One region of the Pseudoalteromonas sp. OANN1 genome, then DNA from elsewhere that is predicted to be linked to it. Evidence: predicted binding sites of a transcription regulator. Region 1 holds the regulator's gene; each other region holds the start of a gene.
What was found. Region 1 encodes sigma-54, which starts transcription at its own class of promoters, with help from an activator protein. Its sites were predicted from a motif close to GTTGGCACGNNNNTNGNNT; they were not measured.

Region 2: the regulator sigma-54 is predicted to act here: its motif matches at 2,205-2,223, upstream of NH462_RS07685 (flagellar assembly protein T N-terminal domain-containing protein).
Region 3: the regulator sigma-54 is predicted to act here: its motif matches at 3,842-3,860, upstream of NH462_RS20290 (DUF2884 family protein).
Region 4: the regulator sigma-54 is predicted to act here: its motif matches at 2,438-2,456, upstream of NH462_RS01685 (PA2169 family four-helix-bundle protein).

Annotation. Positions count from the first base shown of each region.
Region 1 is NZ_JAMXSE010000007.1:163,696-169,346, reverse strand. It holds gene mgtE (magnesium transporter) at 1-281, opposite strand, end outside; gene NH462_RS08600 (HPr family phosphocarrier protein) at 1,004-1,273, opposite strand; gene rapZ (RNase adapter RapZ) at 1,274-2,140, opposite strand; gene ptsN (PTS IIA-like nitrogen regulatory protein PtsN) at 2,133-2,591, opposite strand; gene hpf (ribosome hibernation promoting factor) at 2,593-2,880, opposite strand; gene NH462_RS08580 (RNA polymerase factor sigma-54) at 2,910-4,409, opposite strand; gene lptB (LPS export ABC transporter ATP-binding protein) at 4,456-5,181, opposite strand; gene lptA (lipopolysaccharide transport periplasmic protein LptA) at 5,181-5,651, opposite strand, start outside.
Region 2 is NZ_JAMXSE010000006.1:154,181-159,831, forward strand. It holds gene NH462_RS07675 (FlgO family outer membrane protein) at 1-456, shown strand, start outside; tRNA gene NH462_RS07680 (tRNA-Arg) at 788-862, shown strand; gene NH462_RS07685 (flagellar assembly protein T N-terminal domain-containing protein) at 973-2,169, opposite strand; gene NH462_RS07690 (flagellar biosynthesis protein FlgP) at 2,374-2,850, shown strand; gene NH462_RS07695 (flagellar protein FlgN) at 2,925-3,353, opposite strand; gene flgM (flagellar biosynthesis anti-sigma factor FlgM) at 3,346-3,669, opposite strand; gene flgA (flagellar basal body P-ring formation chaperone FlgA) at 3,742-4,449, opposite strand; gene NH462_RS07710 (chemotaxis protein CheV) at 4,590-5,522, shown strand; gene NH462_RS07715 (protein-glutamate O-methyltransferase CheR) at 5,538-5,651, shown strand, end outside.
Region 3 is NZ_JAMXSE010000030.1:50,183-55,833, reverse strand. It holds gene NH462_RS20305 (YegS/Rv2252/BmrU family lipid kinase) at 1-468, shown strand, start outside; gene NH462_RS20300 (DMT family transporter) at 510-1,424, opposite strand; gene NH462_RS20295 (PLP-dependent aminotransferase family protein) at 1,423-2,982, shown strand; gene NH462_RS20290 (DUF2884 family protein) at 3,021-3,806, opposite strand; gene NH462_RS20285 (PA3496 family putative envelope integrity protein) at 4,095-4,280, shown strand; gene NH462_RS20280 (cytochrome c) at 4,470-4,916, opposite strand; gene NH462_RS20275 (DUF2721 domain-containing protein) at 5,018-5,482, opposite strand; gene NH462_RS20270 (thioredoxin-like domain-containing protein) at 5,495-5,651, opposite strand, start outside.
Region 4 is NZ_JAMXSE010000001.1:351,575-357,225, reverse strand. It holds gene NH462_RS01700 (outer membrane beta-barrel protein) at 40-615, opposite strand; gene NH462_RS01695 (BON domain-containing protein) at 677-1,240, opposite strand; gene NH462_RS01690 (mechanosensitive ion channel family protein) at 1,476-2,360, shown strand; gene NH462_RS01685 (PA2169 family four-helix-bundle protein) at 2,526-2,972, shown strand; gene NH462_RS01680 (DUF1328 domain-containing protein) at 2,983-3,150, shown strand; gene NH462_RS01675 (hypothetical protein) at 3,191-3,382, shown strand; gene NH462_RS01670 (methyl-accepting chemotaxis protein) at 3,599-5,224, shown strand; gene NH462_RS01665 (hypothetical protein) at 5,352-5,651, opposite strand, start outside.

The DNA of each region.
Region 1 (5,651 bases):
TCTGTAGCGGCAGCAATTAGCTCCGGCTCCATCTGGGCGATGATCCCAAGTCTTACGTCCTCTGACAGTTCCTCTAAAACATCCCCTTGGATATCTGGGTCAACGAGCTGCCACAGCATAGAGCGAACTTTATGAGGAGATGATTCTAAAAGCAGTGCTGTATCACAAGGAGCTGTTTCTGCGAGCATACGCCTAACTTGAACAAACTGACCACTGTTTAAGGCTTTAGTTACCTTTTGGAGTTGTTCCAGTGTGTAGTCTTGTTCAAATACTTCAGGCATAGGCATCCTTTTTGATAATAATGTTGGCTAACGTGATGAAGTTAACCCAATTCATTTACTTTATCGCAGAAATCAATTTCTTAATTTGAATTTTATTCGTGTTGTTTCTGCTGGTGGGTTGCTATCGTTAATACACGTTAAAGGTGTACGCAACGATAAAATAGGATTTTCTCGGCAACTCGCTTTACTGCACGAAAGAAACCTAAATTGGTATTACAGTGTAACTCAGTTTATTGGGAACTACCAAGGTTTACGCTTAATTATGAGAGACTTATTATACCAATTCGCTTAATTAAGTGATCTATTTTGAGGCGAGAAAATCTTGTCGATAACACGGCGAAAATTTTGCTATTTAACCTGAGGTTTGGATAAGGAATGTTCCAACTCATTGTTGCTAAAGCACAACTTAGTTTTTTCCTTGTTTAGCCAGCAAGTTTTAGGGAAAACAAGGCGAATTTACGCACCAATAGCTGGCTATTGGAAGTGAATTCAACGCAGTTAGCGCTAAAACTTGCTGCTAGAAAGGCATTAATTATCCGCAGCTCAGGTTATTTAGTTGTTCTAAATGAAAAATTTTTAACACAGTCAGCGTCAGATTTGCTCCTTCAAATTGAGCAAGTATTAAGACTAATTGGTATTATACCAGTCTGGTTACGGAGGGGGAGATTAGCAGGGAATAAATGAATCGGGCCTTAGTGCTATCTGGGCGCTAGTAACCCAAGTTACTCGGATTCATTAAATTTATTTTCTATTAGTCCACCAATGGCGTCTAGTGCATACTGAGCATCGGGACCTTCACAAACCACTCGTACTTCTTTTCCTTGGCTGCTTTCAAGTAACAACAGCGCTAGTACGCTGTCAGCAGCAGCACTTTTGTCTCCTTGATATAAGGTCACTTCGGCATCAAATTGGGTCGCTAATTGCGCAAGAACCGTCGCTGCTCGAGCGTGCAGGCCGAGCTTGTTCTGGATTAAAAACGTATCTTCTAACATTTAACCCTCTTGCTCACGGTGGCGAATTTTGACGTTGGGATGGGTTTTTGCAAATCGCTCGCCAATGGTTTGCGCTAAGTATACCGAGCGATGTTGTCCACCAGTACATCCTATTGCGATCGTTAGATAACTGCGATTATTACGCTCTAAGTGTGGTAACCAAGTTTGTACAAAGGTTTGGATCTGCCAAGTAAACTTTTGCACGATGCTGTGACTCGACAAATAGTCTTTGACTGGCTGATCTAGGCCAGTTAGCGGCTTAAGCTCAGGCTCCCAATGTGGGTTGGGCAAAAAGCGCGCATCAAAAACGTAATCCGCTTGTTTTGGGATGCCGTGTTTAAAGCCGAAAGATTCAAAGGTAATAATGAGTTGTTTGTCTTTCTTACCTAAGATTTTTTCGCGGATATCTTCCGCAAGTTGATGAACGCTCAGGCCTGTAGTATCAATGAGAAAATCAGCGCGTGTGATCAACACGTCTAACAATTCCCGTTCTTTCTTTATCGCAACATCTAATGGAAGATTATGTAGTGAAAGAGGGTGCAAACGGCGTGTTTCTGAGAAGCGTTTTATCAGGGTTTGATCGTCACTGTCTAAATAAAACAGGGTAGGTTTGGCGAAACCAGGCAAGTATTCAAGAATGTCATTAAACTCGTCCTGTTCTTTAGGCAAGTTTCTAACATCAATACTGACTGCAATTTTATTATAATTGTCGGAAACGCTGCGGACTAAAGACGGCAGTAAATTGACTGGAATGTTATCTACACAATAGTAGCCTAAGTCTTCCAATACTCGAAGCGCTACAGATTTACCAGAGCCTGAGCGGCCACTGATAATGATAAGCTCGAGTCCTTTTTCTTCATCACTCATCAAGTTCACCTTGGATCACTGCATATAACTCGTCATCACTTTTTGCTTGCCTAAGCATTTTGCAAAAAGACTTGTCTCTGAGTGTATCAGCAATCGCCGCTAAGGTCTTCAGGTGCTGTTGATTATCACCTTCGGGTACGATGAACGCGACAAAAATATCGACAGGCTGCTTATCTATGGCTTCAAACTGGATCCCTTGCTCGCTAACAAGCACCATTGCAAGGATTTTATCCAAACCTTCAAGTCTACCATGAGGAATGGCAATACCTTTACCGATCCCTGTGCTGCCTAATTTCTCTCGCGCCATTAAAGCGTCTAAGATAGCATGCTGACTGGTATTTGGAATTTGGCTATGAGCCAGTTCGCTGATGTATTCTAAAATACGTTTTTTGCTATTAAAAAGGACCGCAGCTTTACTGCAGTCCTTGTTCACCAATTCACTTAATTTCATCTTAGTGTCGAGTGAGCTTCTCTTTGTGTTTAATAACTTGACGATCTAGCTTGTCGATAAGGCCATCAATTGCGGCATACATATCTTGATGCTCTGTTGATGCAAATAGCTCGCCGCCGTTTACGTGTAATGTTGCTTCTGCTTTTTGTACTAGCTTCTCGACATCAAGGATCACATGCACGTTATTGATATGATCAAAGTGCCTTTCTAGCTTCGCAAACTTGTTGGTGACATAGTCTCTTAATGAGTCAGTAATTTCTACATGGCGACCAGTTAGATTTAGTTGCATAAGCATTTTTCCTTCTTGGTTTTTACGTCTTATATCAAGCTTTTACGCTGATTTGACGGTGGAATGGCTAGGGATTCACGATATTTTGCAATCGTACGTCTCGCTACCTTAATTCCTTGCTCAGCTAAGATATCTGCAATTTTGCTGTCACTCAATGGTTTCGCGGTATTTTCTGCAGCTATCAGCTTTTTGATAAGTGCTCTAATTGCTGTAGAAGAGCACTCACCTCCATTTTCTGTACTTACATGGCTAGAGAAGAAGTACTTCAGCTCAAATATTCCCCGAGGTGTATGCATGTATTTTTGTGTTGTCACACGGGAAATTGTGGACTCATGCATCTCAACCATTTCAGCAACATCATTTAGCACCATAGGGCGCATTGCTTCGGGGCCATGTTCAAAGAATGCCTGTTGTTGTTGCACAATGCAATTGGTAACTTTTAATAAAGTATCATTTCGGCTTTCTAAGCTTTTAATAAACCACTTCGCTTCTTGTAAATGTGAGCGAATAAACTGACTATCTGTACTGGATTTCGCTGTTCTAGACATCGCAGCATAATGGTCGTTTACTTTTATTTTAGGCATAGCATCAGGATTTAGCTCTACGACCCAACGACCTTTTACTTTTTTCACCGATACGTCAGGGATCACATATTCAGGCTCTTCATGAATAATGCTTGCCGCTGGTTTTGGGTTAAGACTATGAATTAACGTCATGACCTCTTTGAGATCGGCTTCTTTAAGGCGTGTTTTCTTAGTCAAAGTTCGATAGTCACGGCTGGCAAGCAAGTCGATATGCTCTGTCAGGATCATTTTCGTTTCGGCAATCCATGGCGTATCTGGGGCGAATTGATTTAGCTGAATACACAAGCATTCTTGTAAACTACGCGCTGCGATACCGACAGGATCGAAAAGCTGAATACGTTTGAGCACGGCTTCGACTTCATCCAGCTCAATAGGCTCTTCGCTACTCTCATCATTAATGCTTTCTAAAATGTCTTCGCAAGACAGTGTTAAAATGCCTGACAGGTCGACCGCTTCAATAATCGCAATCGCAATCGCTCTATCTGTTGGACTAAATGGTGTCAGCTCAAGTTGCCACATGAGATAGTCGTGGAGAGATTCAGAGGTTTCCCCTTGATAAACATTATCGTCATCGGGAAGTGGGCCTGAGCTTGCAGCGGGCGCTGCACTCATATACTCGTCCCAAGTGACATCCATGGCGAGGTCATCGCTCACCGTGTCTTTGCTCATGGCTGTATCTGAGTCTATCTCATAGTCACTAACCTGCACTTCATCGCTTGAATCTTGATTGTCGTCAGCACTGCTCTTTTCTTGACTGTGTTGGTCAGTGTTTTCGCCGTCAGTATTATCACCTTCTTCCACTTCCAACAATGGATTGCTGTCTAATGCTTCTTGTATTTCTTGTTGCAGATCCAATGTACTAAGCTGCAGCAAGCGAATGGCTTGTTGCAGTTGTGGAGTCATTGTAAGTTGCTGCCCCATGCGCAGCTGTAATGATTGCCTCATGTATCTCTAACAATCCTTTTTAACAGTTATTAATACTACGTCTTAACTATAGCTTGAATTGTTCGCCTAGGTAGACATCTCTTACGGTTTGATCTGCCAAAACATGTTCTGGCGTGCCTGCAGCGATTAACTCACCATGTGAAACGATGTAGGCTTTTTCACATACGTCCAGTGTTTCTCTAACGTTATGATCGGTGATTAGCACACCGATACCGCGGTTTTTTAGGTGCTCTATGATTGTCTTTATATCTAACACCGAAATAGGATCAACACCAGCAAAAGGTTCATCTAACAGGATAAACTTAGGGTTAGCGGCTAAAGCGCGAGCAATTTCTACGCGTCTTCTTTCGCCTCCCGACAATGCCATGCCCTGTGAGTCGCGAATGTGTTGGATATTAAACTCATCCAGTAACTCGTTTAGTTCAGCTTCTCTTTCAACTTTAGATAAGTCTTTTCGAGTTTCTAAAATCGCCATCAAATTTTGATAGACCGTGAGTTTTCTAAAGATCGAAGACTCTTGCGGTAGATAACCAATACCAAGTCGCGCGCGGCTGTGCATTGGTAGCAAAGTGATATCTTCGTCATCAATCTGAATAAAACCTTTGTCGCTTGGTACTAACCCTACAATCATATAAAAGGTCGTGGTTTTACCTGCGCCATTCGGGCCCAATAAGCCTACAATGCTGCCAGCTTGAACACTTAAGCCAACATTTTTGACGACCTGGCGGCCTTTATAACTCTTTGCTAGACCAGTTGCTTTGAGCTCGCTCATTAATTGTTACCTTCTTCCTGCGCTTTTTTATCTTTTGCGTCTTTTTTGTCATCAACAGGAACAAGGATGGTTCTTACACGGGAATCTTCTTGGTCTGAGCGCTCAGCACTGATCAGTTGCTTTTCAATGTCATAGGTGATGACCTGAGCATTGATTTTTTGCCCAGTTTGATTGATTTCCGCATCGCCAGAAATGACTAAGGTGCCTTTCGCAACGTCGTAGCGAATTTCGTTTGCTTTGGCTTCTAGCAAATTACCATCAGGTTGACGTTCGCTGAAAATAGCTGGGCTGCCAGTTGCAACAAGCAGTTGCTTGTTAGTACCAAGCTCCGCGCGGCGATGGACTTCTAGGCGATCGGCATTTATTTTTCTGTTGCCATGAATAATAACAACATTCTGTTCAAAAATACCGATGTTGCTTTGCAGTTGAGCTTGCTGACGGCCAGCATCAATAATGACTTCATTTTGTTC
Region 2 (5,651 bases), on a different contig from region 1:
GTTAGCTATCGTCATCGCAAAGAAATTGCTAACTACGCCAATCAAATTGCGTTGGAGCTGTCAGATACGGTGTTAGGGCAAAAGCCCGAGTCGATAGCGGTAGCTAGTTTTGTTAACTTTAATGAATCATTAAGGGATACAAACCAGCTAGGAAACCAATTGGCTGAGTCTTTAATGCATCAAATGCAAAAGCTGGGTTATCAAGCATTAGACTTTAAAGCATTGGGGAAAATTGAAGTGACATCTAGTGGTGATTTGACTTTTTCGCGTAATGCAAGTCGCTTGAAAAACACTCAATCTCCCAGTCATTTGCTCACAGGCACTATGGTTTACCGTCCACGAGGCGTGGAGGTGAACGCAAGGTTGTTAGAGTTTAATACTAACTTAGTGATCGCAAGCACGGTGGTGACTATCCCGTATTTTATCCTTGATGATCAGGCAACCGCTTCAAGGTAGTACTTCAAATAGCGTTTTTTAGAAGAAAATACCGTTTAGGTTTTATTAAACGAAGAACTATCCTACTTCTTATTCACACCTCAAGCGAAGTAACTGATAGCGCAGTAGTGGGTCTTAACTGCTGCGTATTCACCTACTGAACCACCTCATTTATTAGCGCGAATAAATTGACTATTAATCTTTAAAAGTTCATTAAGATCAGTATACTAAAGCGAAGTCACTGAGATGCAGTACAACAGAGAATCGACAACTCTCGACTTCATTGGTATTAAGTACCGCAGATCCCGCTAGTGAAGGTCAAAAAAGCGATTGTTATCTGACTTTAGAGATTGTCCCCATAGTTTAATGGATAAAACAAGGCCCTCCTAAGGCTTAGATGTAGGTTCGATTCCTACTGGGGACGCCATTGGTATTCATTTCTGCGTGGAATGACCAAAGTAAATGGGTGGTGGAAGCATGATGCAGAGGGTATAAAGTCATCGAAAATCTTGCCTTTTGCTACAGGAATGCTCTGCCTTACAATTCAAACTCATTTTCATTTTCTATTTGAATTTCAACCAAATCGTTAATTTGCACATTGTGAAGTGGGCGATTGCTGATATTTACCGCAATGGCGTTTTGCGCATTCACTTGGATAACTTGCAGTTTATTGATGGTTTTAATTTGATGCATAAACACTTTACCATCGACATTAGTCAGCGGATTGCTATGCGCTACGTTAAGGATCTGGCCATTCTCTAAGCCATGCATGCGGCCCAAATTAATAACGACTTGTTCATCATCGATATGTAGGATTTTGCCATTGGTAGGTAAGCAGGCGACCGCTGCGTTTAAATCAGTTGCGATTTGTGTCAGCGTGGTTTGGATCTCATCAGCATAATCTGTCTGCCAAAAGCGCTCACTGTACACATCAATTAATTTGGTTTTCTTAAACGGCCACACGCCTTGAGTGGCATATTGTTTTTGCCACACCCTTTCATGAGAAAGTGCATCAAACAGCGCAAAGTCTACCTTGAAGCTTCTTAAGTATTTATCACTTTGCCAAAATGCGAGGTCACTATTAAGTTTATCGACACTAGCAACATCAGTAATTTGACTCAGCAGTACAAATTGGCTGTTGGTATTTGCTGTAATGGTCTCGATTAGCTGTTCATTATAATCAAAACGCTGACTGAAAAAGCGGCTAACATCTATGGTCTGTGCAAAATAGGGAACGGGTTCTAAGCTCGACTTTTGTTCGGTCATTGTTTGATATAGGCGCTCGCTCACGGCTTTATTTATGTCAAAAATTTGACCTAAAGTTGCTTGATGTTTATTTTTTAGCTGGCTTTGTGTGACTGCAACCTGTTTATTGTAAGCACTCGTTGGGCACTGAGCACTCTGTGGGGTAATATCGATATGCAATGTTACTTGCCATGAGTCACCGACTTTTGCTTCAGCAATCACGTTGGCGCTCTGGATTTCAGCATTTGAGCGGATCTTAAGTTGATCTTGGGTGAGCACACCATCGGTGACGGTTTGTACACTACTCACCGAAGCGCCAGAAAACAGCAATGCTTGTGTAATGGCGTCATTTACGGCCTTTCTTTTTGCTTTTTGATGATCGCCATTTTTAACGTCAGCCATGCCGGTAACTTCAAACCATTCGGCATAAGCAGGATTAGTTAAGGTGATACACAACAATGATAGACTGGTCGCGAATTGCTTTTTCATGTTTAAATGCCCAGATCAAAAACTACCCTTTAACTCAGCAATACCTGTGCCAAATTTTGGCAAGGTTCGTGCATAATCATATTTTATGAAAGTTAATTTTATTTATTGCCAATACTCGATGAAACCACAACAACCCTTGCAAGACCAAGATGCTGGGGAAGCGTTAAATTTTGATTGGTATTAATTGTAGCGGAGTGTAGTGAAATGCGTATCACTAATTCTATCAGTGCAGTTGTTATGGTTTGTTTGCTAGCGGGACTCAGTGGCTGTTCAAGCCTCGTTGACAAGCACATTGAATATGAAACGGTGCAACCGGAAACTTTTCCTGTTTTACGTGCTGTGGGGTACGCGCCTTTGAGTGCTCAGCCGGGTAAAACTGCGGGTGAGAAGCAGCTAATGGCTATTAAAGTCTCAAAATTAGAAGCGTATCGTGAATTGGCCGAGCAACTGTATGGCCAGAATTTGACATCTACTATTACGGTAAAAGGGGCGGTTGCGCAAAACGACGGCCTTAAGAGCCAAGTAAATGGACTCGTTCGAGGGGCTAAGGTGCTGAAAAGTTACGCTGTTGGTGATACTTACACGACGGAATTAGAGCTTGATATGAAACGCGTTTATGATTTGTATATTACTCAAGTCAAGCCGCAGAAAATTAAGAAGATATCTTATAGTTTTAAGTAAGCACTCATCACATGTCGCTTACTTAATATGCTGCATTTCGGTTGTTCTTCAATACTGAAATATGATTGGCGTGGCTACGCCTTTAGGTTACGTACTAACTCACTGTCGCTACTTTTAACACTACCATCCTGACCATATGTAATCGAAGTTGGTGCGCCAATTAAGATCCCTTTTAATTCACGTGTGCTTACATTCGCCTGATGAGCAGTTTTAGCATTGATTTCATTTTTGGTTTGGCATTCACTGAGTAGTGCTCGCACTTTAGTAACGAGCGGGGCTACTTCATTGTGTTCAAAGACGTGAGACTCTGTTTTTGACAATTCATTGTCGAGCTTTTGCAGTTTTGAAATGAGAGTTAGCTTTTCACGAGCGATTTCTTTTAAGTTGTCGCCACGCCGAGATGCAAGCTCGTCAAGCTCACGCGCCAGAAGCTGGGTCATCGCTTCTAGCGTTGAGATTTGTTCAGAAAGTTTGTGGTGGCAAAGCCGAACCAAATCATCCATATATTTCGAACTCAAATGCAGCTATGTTTTTGGCGAGTTTTTCCGCGTCAACTTGGTACTTGCCTTCTGCAATCGCTTTTTTCAATTCTTCGACTTTCTTGTCGTCAAAGCCTGATGATTGCTGCGCTTTTTCGTTGACTGTTTTCAGCTGTTGCGCTTGTGGAGTCAGACTGACTGAATCCGCAGCTGCTTTTGGTGTAGCTGGTGATTTAACTGATGCGCTGTTGGCATCATTTCTTTGCAATTCAGCTTTCTGTTGCTTAACATTATTAGCAACGGATGTAGACTGATTCTGACCGTTAACTTGATTAACCATGATTGTAGACCCAATAAAATTATACTCTCAGCCTTGTTATCGGCGTTTAATAGTATTACTTTAGCAAATTTTTTATAAATTCACCTCTACTGTTTCCACTTCTATTACTCTAGCACGTAAGGTTTTGCCAGAGCGAGAGTTTTTAATATTAATCAGTTCACCACGGTTGCCATCTTGCTGCGCTTCTCCTTGAGTTTTGATCACGAGTCCACCTGATTTAGCAATAATCGTCACAGTATCGCCTTTGCAGACCATGCAGATATGGGCTTGAGTAAAGGCTTGGCCTTCTCTTATATTACGTTTGCTGCGACTACCTATTAGTATCGACTTATCTTCAACATAAGAAACTCTGCGAAAACGTTTTGGCTGATACTCTATTTTTACATCTTCATCTTGAATAACACGGCCTTTTTCTAACATGGTTGCGCTAACTAATATGGGGAAGAGGTGATCGATACGTACGTGGACGTATTGAGTCCAGCTGAGGGTATCGTTGCATCTAATTTGAACTGTCACTTGAGTATCAAAAGGCGGAGCCATCGCTGTACTATATTGCAACGGCGATTGACAATCCCGTGCTGGAATTCTTGAATCAAGTGGTATCGCAGTCAGTGACAGCTGACTATCGGGATCCTGCTCTACATTCGGTTCAACAAATTCTATAGCGCTTTGTTCTAAAGTTTTGTTGTCATATTGCTGACAATAACCATAATCAACGCCTATAAAATAAGCGAACAAACAAAAAAACTGAATGTAATGGGTTTTTTTTAACAAACTCATGATGTTTCGACTATGCTTATGGGGTGAAACAAGGTATAAAGATTCTGCTTTAATAACTGCACCTAATCAAGGGTGGTAAACCATATCAGAGTCGAAGCAAAGATCGTTCCGATTAGCGGTTTATACAGTAGGAGATTGAAATGGCAGGTATTTTAGACTCGGTTAACCAACGTACACAGCTGGTTGGACAAAACCGTCTCGAGCTATTACTTTTTCGACTTCAAGGTCGACAGCGCTTCGGCATTAATGTTTTCAAAGTCCGAGAAGTGCTTCAATGTCCAGCATTGACAAGCATGCCCAAGTCAAACCCGCTTATCCGAGGGGTTGCTCATATTCGAGGCCAAACTATATCCGTAATTGATATGTCACTTGCGGTAGGTGGACCTCCTATTCAAGATATTCGTAACTGTTTTATTGTGATTGCAGAATACAACCGTTCAGTCCAAGGTTTTCTAGTCAGTGCAGTAGAACGCATTGTGAATATGAACTGGGAAAAAATAATGCCCCCACCATCTGGGGCAGGTCGTTATTCCTATTTGACAGCGGTTACAGAAATTGAAAACGAGCTAGTTGAAATATTAGACGTAGAAAAGATCCTCAATGAAATTTGCCCAATCAACACAGAAGTCAGTGCTGATATTGTCTCTGATGGTGAAATGCAAAAAGATTTAGGCGAACGTATTGTATTTATCGCTGATGACTCCGCGGTTGCTCGTAATCAGGTCAAACGTGCATTGGAGCCATTAGGTGTTCAGACTGAGCTGGCAAAGAACGGCAAAGAAGCACTTATCAGGCTTCGCGAAATTGCGGAAATGGACTGTCAAAATAATGTCACCGAGCGAGTTGGGCTATTGATTTCTGACGTTGAAATGCCAGAAATGGATGGTTATACGCTAACGGCTGAAATAAAAGCTGATCCAAAATTAGCGCCATTGCATGTGATACTCCATACTTCACTGAGTGGTGTATTTAATCAGGCCATGATTCAGAAAGTGGGCGCTGATGATTTTATTGCTAAGTTTAACCCAGATGAATTAGCTTCAGCGGTTAAAAAATGGGTTCATTGTGATTAAAGCTGGTGGTAGCACTTGGAAAATAAGCATTTAGAGCAAAAAGAGTACGATCAATTTAGAACCTTTTTGGAGCAACAGTGCGGTATTGTACTGGGTGACAATAAATTGTACTTGGTCAAAAGCCGACTC
Region 3 (5,651 bases), on a different contig from region 1:
AATGTTGCTGGGATTGGCTTTAACGCGCATGTCATGAATAACTTAGGACAAACCAAACGTTTAGGTAAGCTGAGCTATACCTGTGCGGGACTAATGTCGCTGTTTACTGCCAAACTCATTCGCTATCACAGCAATACGTGGCCTGAGCAGGGTATGATGTTGTTACTTGCGAATGGCAAACACTTTGGGGCAGGGTTAACTCCCGCTCCTATGGCTTGCCTTGATGACGGTCAGCTGGAGCTACTGTGGTTCACGCCGCAAACGCATTGGCAGCGGGTGATATTGTTTGTCAATATGCTGCTTAAACGTCATATGGGTACAAGAAATGTGCACCACGGCCGCATTGCAGAGCTTTTTATCGAACAAGAGGGTTATGACATTGAGGCTGATGGTGAGATTGTTGGGCGCACGCCTGCGACGATAACCTGCTGCCGCCGAGCTCTGAGCATAAAAAAAGCGCCATTATAAAATGGCGCTGAAAAGTAAGAAGCTAAAGCATTGGTAAGACTTCAACTTCTAACTGGGGACCGAATGGACAACCAAGCGTAGATGCGATTTAAAGGCGTGAGTACAATCGCATTACCTAGGATGACCAAAATAAACCCAATAAAGGTGTTTTGCTGCCACTCAAAGCCTTCAAATAAGGTACTCAAGACCACGGCAACAAAAGGAAATAACACTATCAAATAACTCGCTTTCTCAGGCCCAATATTCTTGAGTAGTGAGAAATAACAACCAAAGGCAATGACGGTGCCAAACACGCTGAGATAAATCAGAGACCACCAATATGATGCCGGCGCTTGGTTGATAAACTGATGTTCACTAAAGGCGACATAGGTTGCTAACATGACAGCGCTGTAAAGCATGCCCCACGCATTTCCCGCCATAACATCAATTTGCTGATTGGAATTGCGTACGCTCACCATATTACCGAGTGACGCGACCACTGTTCCTAATAGAGCTAATGATAATCCCAAGAAGGCCTCGCTTTGCAAATCAAATGCGACCAAATCGTGCCAAAACAAGCTGACTATCCCAAGCGTGCCCAGTGATGCACCAAAGTAAATTCGCTTTGCAATAGGTTTGGCAAAAAACAACTTAGTGTTGACGATGTTAACGACCAATAATAATGAAAACGCAATTGATGCCATCGCTGACGTTAAATGTGCCTGAGCCCAATACAAGAAGAGATAGTTAGCACCAAAATTACACAGCGCTAAGAGGATGAAAAAGCCGTGATCTCGGCGAGAAAATCGCATTGGCACACGCTTATAGATGACAAACGCCCACATACAAACCGCGGCGAGGCCAAAGCGGTAAAACAGCGACACGAACTCGTTGATGCTGCCAAGTTGGTATTCAATGGCAAGCCATGTTGATCCCCAAATCAACACAGTGATGGCGTAAAGAAATAGATTTTTCATGATCGGCTCTAGATTCAAACAGCAGTGGAAGTATGTAGTTTACGCTGTTATTCTGTATAAGCTATATACAGAATTTACTAATTTATACCTATACAGATTATTGCTTATGAGTACCGTTATTCAACGCCAACATTCCGCCTTTCTCTATCAGCAGGTGATCCAAATGATCTTGTCGATGGCAGAACAAGAGTCCATTTTACCGGGCGAAAAGCTTCCCTCATTGCGTGTTATGGCGCAAAACTTAAATGTCAGTATCCCAACGGTAAAGCAGGCCTATCAAGCACTTGAAGATCAAGGAAAAGTCATTGCCAAAGAGAAATCCGGCTACTTTTTATGCCACAGAGCTTCGCACAACGACTCTCCGAAGCGTGCACGATTGCCCGCCAAACCTGTAGTGGTTAACAAGCAGGCGCTGATTGAACAAGTGTATAAGGGGATCCATCAGCCGCATGCAATCCCCTTAGGTATCGCTAACCCCATCGCCATTGCTGGTACTGAGCAGGTTCTTGCCAAAATTATGCGCCGCGCAATGAAAGAAGCAGGGAATGAACTCATTAATTATGGCCCTATGGACGGTTTAGATAGTTTAAAAAAGCAAATCGTGCGGCGTTATTTGGATATGGGCTTAGCAATAGACATGGATGAAGTGGTGATCACCAATGGCGCGCAAGAAGCATTGGCGATTGCGTTACAAGCGGTAACCAAGCCCGGAGACGTGATAGCGATTGAATCTCCCTGTTATTTTGGCATTGTTGAACTGGCTGAAAACTTAGGGTTAAAGGCCATTGAAATACCTGTTTGCCCGGATGATGGCATTTGGCTGAGCGACCTTGAACGGGCACTTGAAAAGCATGATATTCGAGCGTGTGTGTTTTCTACCAGTATTAGTAACCCGCTTGGTAGCTTTATGCCAGATACGAGACGTGCGCAGTTGGTGGCACTATTAGAGCAACGTGACGTGGTGTTGATAGAGGACGATGTGTATGGTGATTTATATTTTACCGAGCAGCGCGGCATACCGGCACAAGCATTTAGCCAAAAAGGCTTAGTGATCACATGTGCGTCATTTTCAAAAACCGCAGCGCCCAGCTATCGAGTGGGTTGGATGGTCGCCAGTCAATTTAGTGCAAAAGCAAAGCGCATAAAACGTGCGTTGAGTTGTTCGTCATCTTTAATGAATCAATGGGCTCTGGCGGACTTTCTCAGCTCCGGAGGCTACGAGCGCCATTTAAAGTTGGTCCGTAAACGGTTAATTGAGAATCGAGATCGTATGATCCAAGCGGTGAATGTTGCATTTGGTAGTGAGGTAAGAGTCAGTCGCCCGCAAGGCGGTTGTGTGCTGTGGCTAGACTTAGGTAAGCACGTTGATGGTGCCTTGTTGTTCCAAAAAGCCTTGGAGTGCGGGATCAGTATTACGCCTGGTACGTTATTTAGTGCCAGCAAAAAGTATCAAAATTGTATACGTATCAGTTATGGTTTGCCGTGGGATGCGTCGGTAGAGCAAGCGATTAAAACGCTGGGGGAGTTGGCTGATGCACAAAGGAAAGGGTTGGCATAACGTATCCTGAATTAAAAGTAAGTTATGCCAACGTCAGATTATTTAAATTTAAACAGTTGGTACTCTGACATTGCGGGAATAGACTTTGCGACAATGGCTTCGTTTTTCGCTATTTGTTCAAAGTCGCCACACAGTGCGTCTGCTTTTTTCTCAATAGATTCTGCCTGTTGTTCAACTTTGGTTTCGATTTGTGTTGCGAAGTTTTCCATACGCTGTTCAAAGCTGCTCATATCACCGTTTGCATCTGACATTTCGTTGCCAATCGCAACCAGTAAGCTACCTATCGATTGCATCATGGCACCTTGTACTGCAGTCTCGATTTTTTCTTCAAACTGATTATCGAAATTTTGGCCAAACTCATCAAAGGTTTGCTTGCCCATCACAAACGCACCTTGCTGATAAAACGTATTTTGCACTTCTGTTTCGAGGTCATCGATCACAGCATGGATGCTATCTAAACTGGTTAAATTAAAGGTTTGCGCCACTTCATTAAGGGCAACGCCCGCTAGTTTTATGCCTTCAAAAGCAATATCAGCCACTTGTGGTAGGCGGCCTCTTAGTTCATCACCGTATTGCGTGAGCATCGTTTTTTGCTGTGTATTAAGTGCGATGCGCTCGCCATTGAGTGTCAGTTCGCCAAGGTTGTTGATCTCAGCTGTTTTGTTTTTGGCTGTTGTGATCACCAAGTTATCAGGCGTGATCCTAACGTCATTTTGAAATTCTACTTCACAATTGTCACCGCTAAACGTGATGTTATTTTTTTCGTGTGCAGCGACAGTGGTTGTCATCATTGTTGCTGCTGTTAGTAGTAAAATTTTATTCATGGTCGATCCTTATTGGCTCAGTTGCATGATTATTGTTACAAGAACAATGCCAAATATAAACTCAAATAAAATCAATATATTGTATTTTATTGTTGAAAGTTAATGTGCTCTAAAAGTGATGAAATTGACTAAAATATAGTTGTTTTTGTCAAAATGAATTAAGCAATAAAAAATTTTTATTGTAAGGATAAGAAACTCTCACTTTTCAGAATGACAATTTAGCGCTAAATAGTGATCTTGAGAGACGGCTCTCATTTTATTAATGACTATTTTATTTTGGAGTTAGTTGTGGGTAAGACATTCTCTTACGATGCGCTTGATGATGATTTTGCAGACGATGAATTTGAAAAGTTGGGTCGTAACCAACATGATAAGCAAAAGCGTAAAGTCAAAAGAAAGCTAGACGACTACTTAGAGCAAAAACGCCTACGTAGAAATCTAGGCGATGATGATTTCGACTATATTGATGATTGATCACTAGACGTCATCTACGAGTCTAGCACTGACAGTAATTCAATTTGGCTGTGTGATTAAGCAGGGCTGTGGGTTACTCAGTGCGATGTCTGAGTCACTGTGTCGTTGGTGATAACCAAGCGAGTGACGAGATATTCAGATAGTAAGCAGCCGCAAATATGCGGCTGTTTTGTTTTTATGCGATTGGTATTAATCTTTAAAAGATTTATGGCAGTCTTTACAGCCTTTTGCCCAATCTTTAAATGCAGAAGCAATCAGCTTTTTGTCGCCAGAGTCAGCTGCAACAGCCAGTGCTTGAGCATACTCGGCAAATTGCTTGGCTTTACCATCGAACTCAGCTCTGTTTGACCAAACGGCTGGTAGGGCATCAGTATTGCCTTTGTCAGAACCGTCGATAAATGCTTCCCAAGGCATTTGCGATAATTGCGCAGCATTGTGAGCACGTTGCTTAAATACTTCAGCATCAAATGGTACTTTGCCTTTTAGCATGTCGCCCATATTGCCAATCTGGAAACGGATCAATTGGAAAGACGCTTGGCGGTATTCAATTGCATCTTCAGCCGATTCAAACATGGTGTTAGCTTGCGCTGTTGCTGCAAGACAGCTAAATAGTGTGACGGTAAGTAGTTTCTTCATAGTAAACCCCTAATATTTTTCCCTATTTTCAATGTAAATTACAAATATAATCAAACAATTGCGATAAGTGCCCTGTGACGGAGGCAACTAGTTTTAAATAATCAACTCTCGATGTCTTTGAATATCATGCCCCTGCGCATACTGCGGGTGGCTAAAAAGATTTCTCCCAGCAAAGAGACAAACGCGCCAATAAGCAGCACCATAGCGGCGATAAAACAAGACGATAACGTAATGCCCAATGGCATACTGTACAAGTGTGACATGAACAGCAGCATAACCACTGCACAGACAAGCAACGCACTGAGTACACTCATGCTAAATGCAACGTGAATAAAACGAGACCGTTTTAATAGTGCGCGCATTTCACGGCTAAAGTGCATTTTTAGCTCTTCATCTTGCGTGGTATTGATCTTGCGATCAAGTAAACGCGCCCTATCCGTGATCCGTGCTAAGCGGTTTGATAGTACCCCTAAGGTCGCAGCAATACCCGTAATTAAAAATACAGGGGCAACGGCGGTTTGGATAACTTTGGCCATCGTGAGAATGCTGACGACTTCTGGATTCATATAGTTACCTCGTTAATTCCAGTTTAGTTTTGATAAGGTGTTGGGTTGCTCACCGATGAGGGTTTGCATCACTTGGTTGCGTTCATCAAGCAAGATGACTCTAGGAATGCCTTTATTGGCATACGTGTTGTAAATATCTCGATTGGGATCGGCAACAAAATGGATGGGC
Region 4 (5,651 bases), on a different contig from region 1:
GAAATAATTGGGAGGCTATAAATTAGCCATCAGTACTGCTTAAAATTGATACTCAATAGAGACTGCTGCTACGTCCATATCAGGATCAATATCGTCTTCAAGTTCGTAGCGCGTATATTCTAAACGCATGTTAATGTTTTCGTTTAGGTGGAACTCTACACCGGCACCATAAAGCCAGTCGCCACCTTCAAGGTTAGATGAAACACGACCCACAGCTGGAATATCAGCATAGATATCTGCATCCCATTCAAGCCAACCACCTTTTGCGTAAACTGAAAAGTATTCGTTTAATGGGGCTGAGAGACGTGTAGATAAAGAAATACCGTCGATTTCAGCAGAGTTGTCAATGTCACTTGCTTCGTCGAAGTTTTCATAGGCAAGTTCAAAGCTCCAATATGGATTGATTTTTGTACCCACATACGCTTTTAACATAGACGAGTCATCATCGAACGAGGTGTCGTTCTCACGATCTTCCCACTGAAAAGAGTATTGGCCATAACCGATACCTGTATAAATTTTATAATCTTCTAGTCCAAAATCAGACTCCGCGTGAGCAGCGGTAGATGCAAGACCTAGAGAAGCTAGTAGCGCAGCGGCAATAGTTAATTGTTTCATCTTTACTCCTTAAATCAATATAAATATGGGAGGGGGGAGTACCCCCTCAAATCAAAATTGCTTATGATTTTTTAGTAACGCGAAGGTTATCTTTTACATCTTTAACGTCATTGGCGTTTTTTGCGATTTGCACAGCAAGTTTACGCTCTGCTTCGCTGCCAACATGACCGTTTAGTGTTACGACTAAACCTTCCACATCAACATCGATGTCAGTACCATCTACATCTGTGTCAAACAGGTAGCGAGACTTAATTACTGTTGCGATTTTTGCGTCAGTAAAGCCGCTATCGCTTTCGTAGTTACGCTCTTTTTTGCGTTCATCGGACATATCCACGATAGTCAGGTCGTTTTTCACTTCTTTTACGCCGTCGATACCTAGTACCAGTTCTTCAGCTAGCTTTTTGTCTACTGAGTGTTCAACTTTACCAGTTAGCACTACAACGCCATTTTTTACATCTGTGTTAATGTCAAAGTTGTTCAGCTCACCGTTGAAAAGTAGCGTCGCTTCTGCTTTACCGTCTATCCAAGCATCGCTTGCTTCTTTTTCCCAAGAATTATCAGCAGCGAACGCTGAAGCAGTAGTAAGTGAAGATACAAGTACAGTTGCAATTAATGTCTTTTTCATAATTAAACTCCTTTAATTTCGTAGTCGAATTACCTATTGCAGCTGTTGTGCCATGTTGTAAATTATTGAATTTTATGTGTTTTTATTTTGTTGGTAAGTTTTAAGGAAGAATTTACCGAGAAAATGTGTACATTACTTTGTAATAATTACCTTTTTCATGAACGGCTAATTAATATCAGTAGGAATGATTACTGCATTCTATCTTTGTCGCGTACTTATATAGGAATGAGTAATTATGAATTTAGAAAAATTTTGGACGTTAATTAATGATAAGTTAATCTCTTGGCTTGAATCCGGTGTGCAGTTACTACCGAATATGATCCTAGCCTTAATGATACTAATATTCTTTACAGTGCTGGCTAAAATATCAACAATCTGGTTTTCTAAAGCGATTAAAAAAGCAATAAAGACAGAACAAGTTGCTTCTCTTATTAGTTCCATATTTAAAGTCTCTATTATTACCATTGGGATTTTCTTCGCTTTAGATATAGTAAAACTATCAGGTGCCGTAATGTCACTGTTGGCTGGGGCGGGGATCATTGGCCTTGCTATTGGCTTTGCATTCCAAGATATGACCGAGAACCTCATCGCTGGATTTGTGATGGGAGTCAGAAAGCCCTTTATGGTCGGTGACATTATCAGAACCAAGGATTGCTTTGGCACGGTAAGTAAAATCAATTTGAGAAATACCTTAGTAGAAAACTTTTACGGCCAGCTGTCTTATATTCCCAACAAAATTCTCTTTAAGAATGAGTTACAAAACTACACTAAGCTTGGTAAGCGAAGAATAGAAGTACCAGTTGGTATCTCTTATGCGGATGACCCAGAACAAGCCCGAGAGGTGATTGTTGAGGCAATTAACAAGCTTGATTTCGTAGTAAACCAAAAAGAAACGGATGTCTATGCTGAGTCTTTTGGTGATAGTTCTATCAATCTACTCGTGTGGTTTTGGATAGACTACCCAGCTGATCCCGGCTTTATGGTGGTCAGGCACCAAGCAATTTGTACAATTAACCGTGTTTTAGCCGATAACGATATCTTAATTCCTTTCCCTATTAGGACGATGGACTTCAATGCCAAAGGCAGCACGACCTTAAGTGCGCAATTATCACAGGAATAATTTACATCTAGTTTGTAATATTTTCACCGGTCTGAAAGTGCTTATATTAAAAACCCTTGTAAAATAAAGGTTTATAATTTGGCATTTAATCTGCATTGACGAAAGGGACAGAAAATAATATTTGCAAAATGCACTTATTAAATATTGCAACGAAAGGAGTTATTTATGGCAGATTCAAATTACGACATGGAGCCGGTAAAAGAGCTCATTAAAGTATTAAATGGTGGTGTTGATTTTTACACCGAAGCTAAAAAGAAGCTAGATAATATCGAATTAAACCGCGTATTTGACCAAATGATTGTAGATAAAGCGCAAGCAATCTCGGATCTACAACCATTTGTTCTTATTGACGAGGGTGAAATCGAGACTGATTCAGCGCTTAGCATCGATATTCGTGAATCGTACACCAAGTTGGTTGGTATGGTGAGCACCGACAAAGAGCACACCTATATTTCTCAGCTAGAAGAAGTGGAAGATAAAGTGTTGAGCAAGCTTGATAAATCGCTAAGTAAAGATCTTCCACCTAAATGCAAGAGTGTATTACTGCAAATTCAAACCAGAATGCAAGCTTGTCACGATCAAATGAAGCAGTTGCAAGAGCTAACTGCCTAAGGAGAATGTTATGTTGAGTTGGGCTGTAATGTTTTTATTCCTAGCACTTGTCGCAGCCGTGTTAGGTTTCACCGGAATCGCGGGCGCTGCGGCAGGTATGGCGAAAATTCTATTCTTTGTGTTTATCGCCTTTATGATTATTTCGTTTATTTTTGGTAAAGCACGCGCTCCCAGATAAAAGGGATTTAACGTTCTAAAACGGTTTTAGGAGATAGATTATGAAATCAGCAATTACATTAGCTAAAGCATTTGGTTTTGTTTCAATTTTAGCACTTTTTGGTTGTAGTGAAGGCCCAGCGGAAGATGCGGGTGAGCGTTTCGATGAAACGGTGCAGGAAGTGGAAAACAGTGTAGAAGATGCCTGTGAAGATGTAAAAGAGAACCTGAACGCAGAAAACGAAGAGTGTTAAGCAAAAACAATTTCGACGTGGAATGTAAGAGGAGAAGCCGATAAAGCTTCTCCTCTTTTTTGTAATAAGTTTAAAAATCAATACCCTAAAAAGGGGGGACACAGTAAATAAATATGATGCACATCAAAATCACGCTGCTTAATCTGCAATTAATATTGTAATCTACGAACTTTGAGTAATACTTTATTTCTATGTTTACTCAATAAAAATCAGATTATGCTAAATAGGGTTTCAGTTAAAAGCAGATTGTTGTCGCTTTCAGGCATACCTGCTGTGTTTTTTATTCTTGCAACCATCTTCACAATCGGAACATTATCAAACCTTATCAATTACATTGACCGTATTTATGACGACAGAGTTGTACCGCTTAGACAAATAAAAGTGGTGTCAGATAACTACGCGGTGGTTATTGTGGATACGTTTCACAAGTTACGAGGCCATCAACTATCCAATGGTGCTGCGTTAAAGCAAATCGAAGAAGCTAAGAATATCGCTGAAAAAGAGTGGAATAGCTATTTGTCCACGGACCTTACGAGCGAAGAGCGAAGCTTAGTAAAGCAAGTTGAAAAAGCAGAATTAAGTGTCAAACAACTGCTGTCTAATTATATTAACCGAGTTAACGCAAATACCTTTGAAGAAATTCCTTACGATAAATTTGTACATGACCTCTATGCGGCCTTCGATCCGCTTAGCGAAAGCTACAGTGCCCTAATTGAATTGCAGCTTACTGAAGCGAGTGCGCTTCGGAACGTCGGTCGCTCAGAAGCCAGTGCGACAAAAGCGGCGATGATTATCTCTTCCGTTGTTATTGTGGTAGTAATGGTGCTAATTGGCATGTTGATATTTAGGTCAATTAATGAACCGCTTAGCCGCTTACGTATGCGTATTGGTAATATTGCAAGAGATGCAGATTTAACACAAAGAGTGGTAGTTGAGGGGCAAGATGAGTTAAGTCAGATAGGGAATGACTTCAATACCATGGTGTCTAGCTTACATGAGCTAGTTACCAATCTAGTCACAATCGTGAATAGCCTTTCTACGACCTCGAACGAGTTGAATGGTATCAGTCAGTCGATTGCGGGCACTTCGCAAGAGCAAGAGCAGCAAACAGTGATGATTGCAACCGCAGCAACAGAAATGAGTAGTGCGATACAAGAAGTGGCGCATAATGCGATGAATACCGCGAACAAAGCTGAGATGTCCGGCAAGCTTGCGAAACAAGGGATGGATGTTATTTCGCAAAATATTCAGGCCATTGAGCGCCTTGCTAGTGAAGTAGGAGATAATGCGCAGTTAATTAAAGCGTTGAACGATCAGTCTAATGAAATCAACCAGGTTGTTTTAATGATCCAAGGTGTGGCTGAACAAACAAATCTTCTGGCATTAAACGCTGCAATAGAAGCTGCGAGAGCAGGGGAGTCTGGCCGAGGTTTTGCGGTTGTTGCCGACGAAGTCAGGCAATTGGCACATAATACGCAAAAAGCCACAGAATCTATCCGAGATATGATCAGCAAGTTACAGGGCATGGCACAAAACGCAGTATCATCAATGGAGAACGCGCAATCAAGCGCAGCTGCGGGGGTAGATAGGGCTAATGAATCAGCTCAAATAATGACCGATATTGATAAGGCGGTGGATGAAATCGTTGGTATGAATATTCAGGTTTCAACGGCGACAGAAGAACAAACAACGGTGGTTGCGGAAATCAGCGAAAATATTAATGATTTCAGTAGCAGTATTTCTGAAATTACCCGAAATGCACAGAGTAATGCCGATGTAAGTAATGACTTAGAAGCGTTAGCCGAGCAGCTAAACAGCCAAGTACTAGTATTTAAAGTTTAGTAATATTAGGGCCGAGCCTGTTTAAATCAAACAGTAAAGATCAACAGGCCCTAGAATTAAAGAAATAAAAAAACCTCGTCATTGCGAGGTTTTTTTATTTATGGAGTTGTTGTTACACCAACTGATATTACACAACACCACGAGGTAAGCGGCAGTCGTGATCTTTTGCTGCTAGTTCAGCAATCCACTGTTCTTCCGCTTTGAAGCCTTCTTCGTTTTCTGTAACGATAGTAAAGCTCGCTGATTTTACAGCTGCAGCCTTAGGCGCTTTCTTAGTCGTTTTCGCTTTTTTGGCAGGCGCCTGCGTTTTCTCACTTGCTACAGCTGACCCTGAAGTTAGCTCTTCTGTTAATTCGGCTACCTCAGCAAGACGCATGTTTTTGCCACCATCGATGCTATACCAACCTGGCTTTGCAGTGATCTCAGG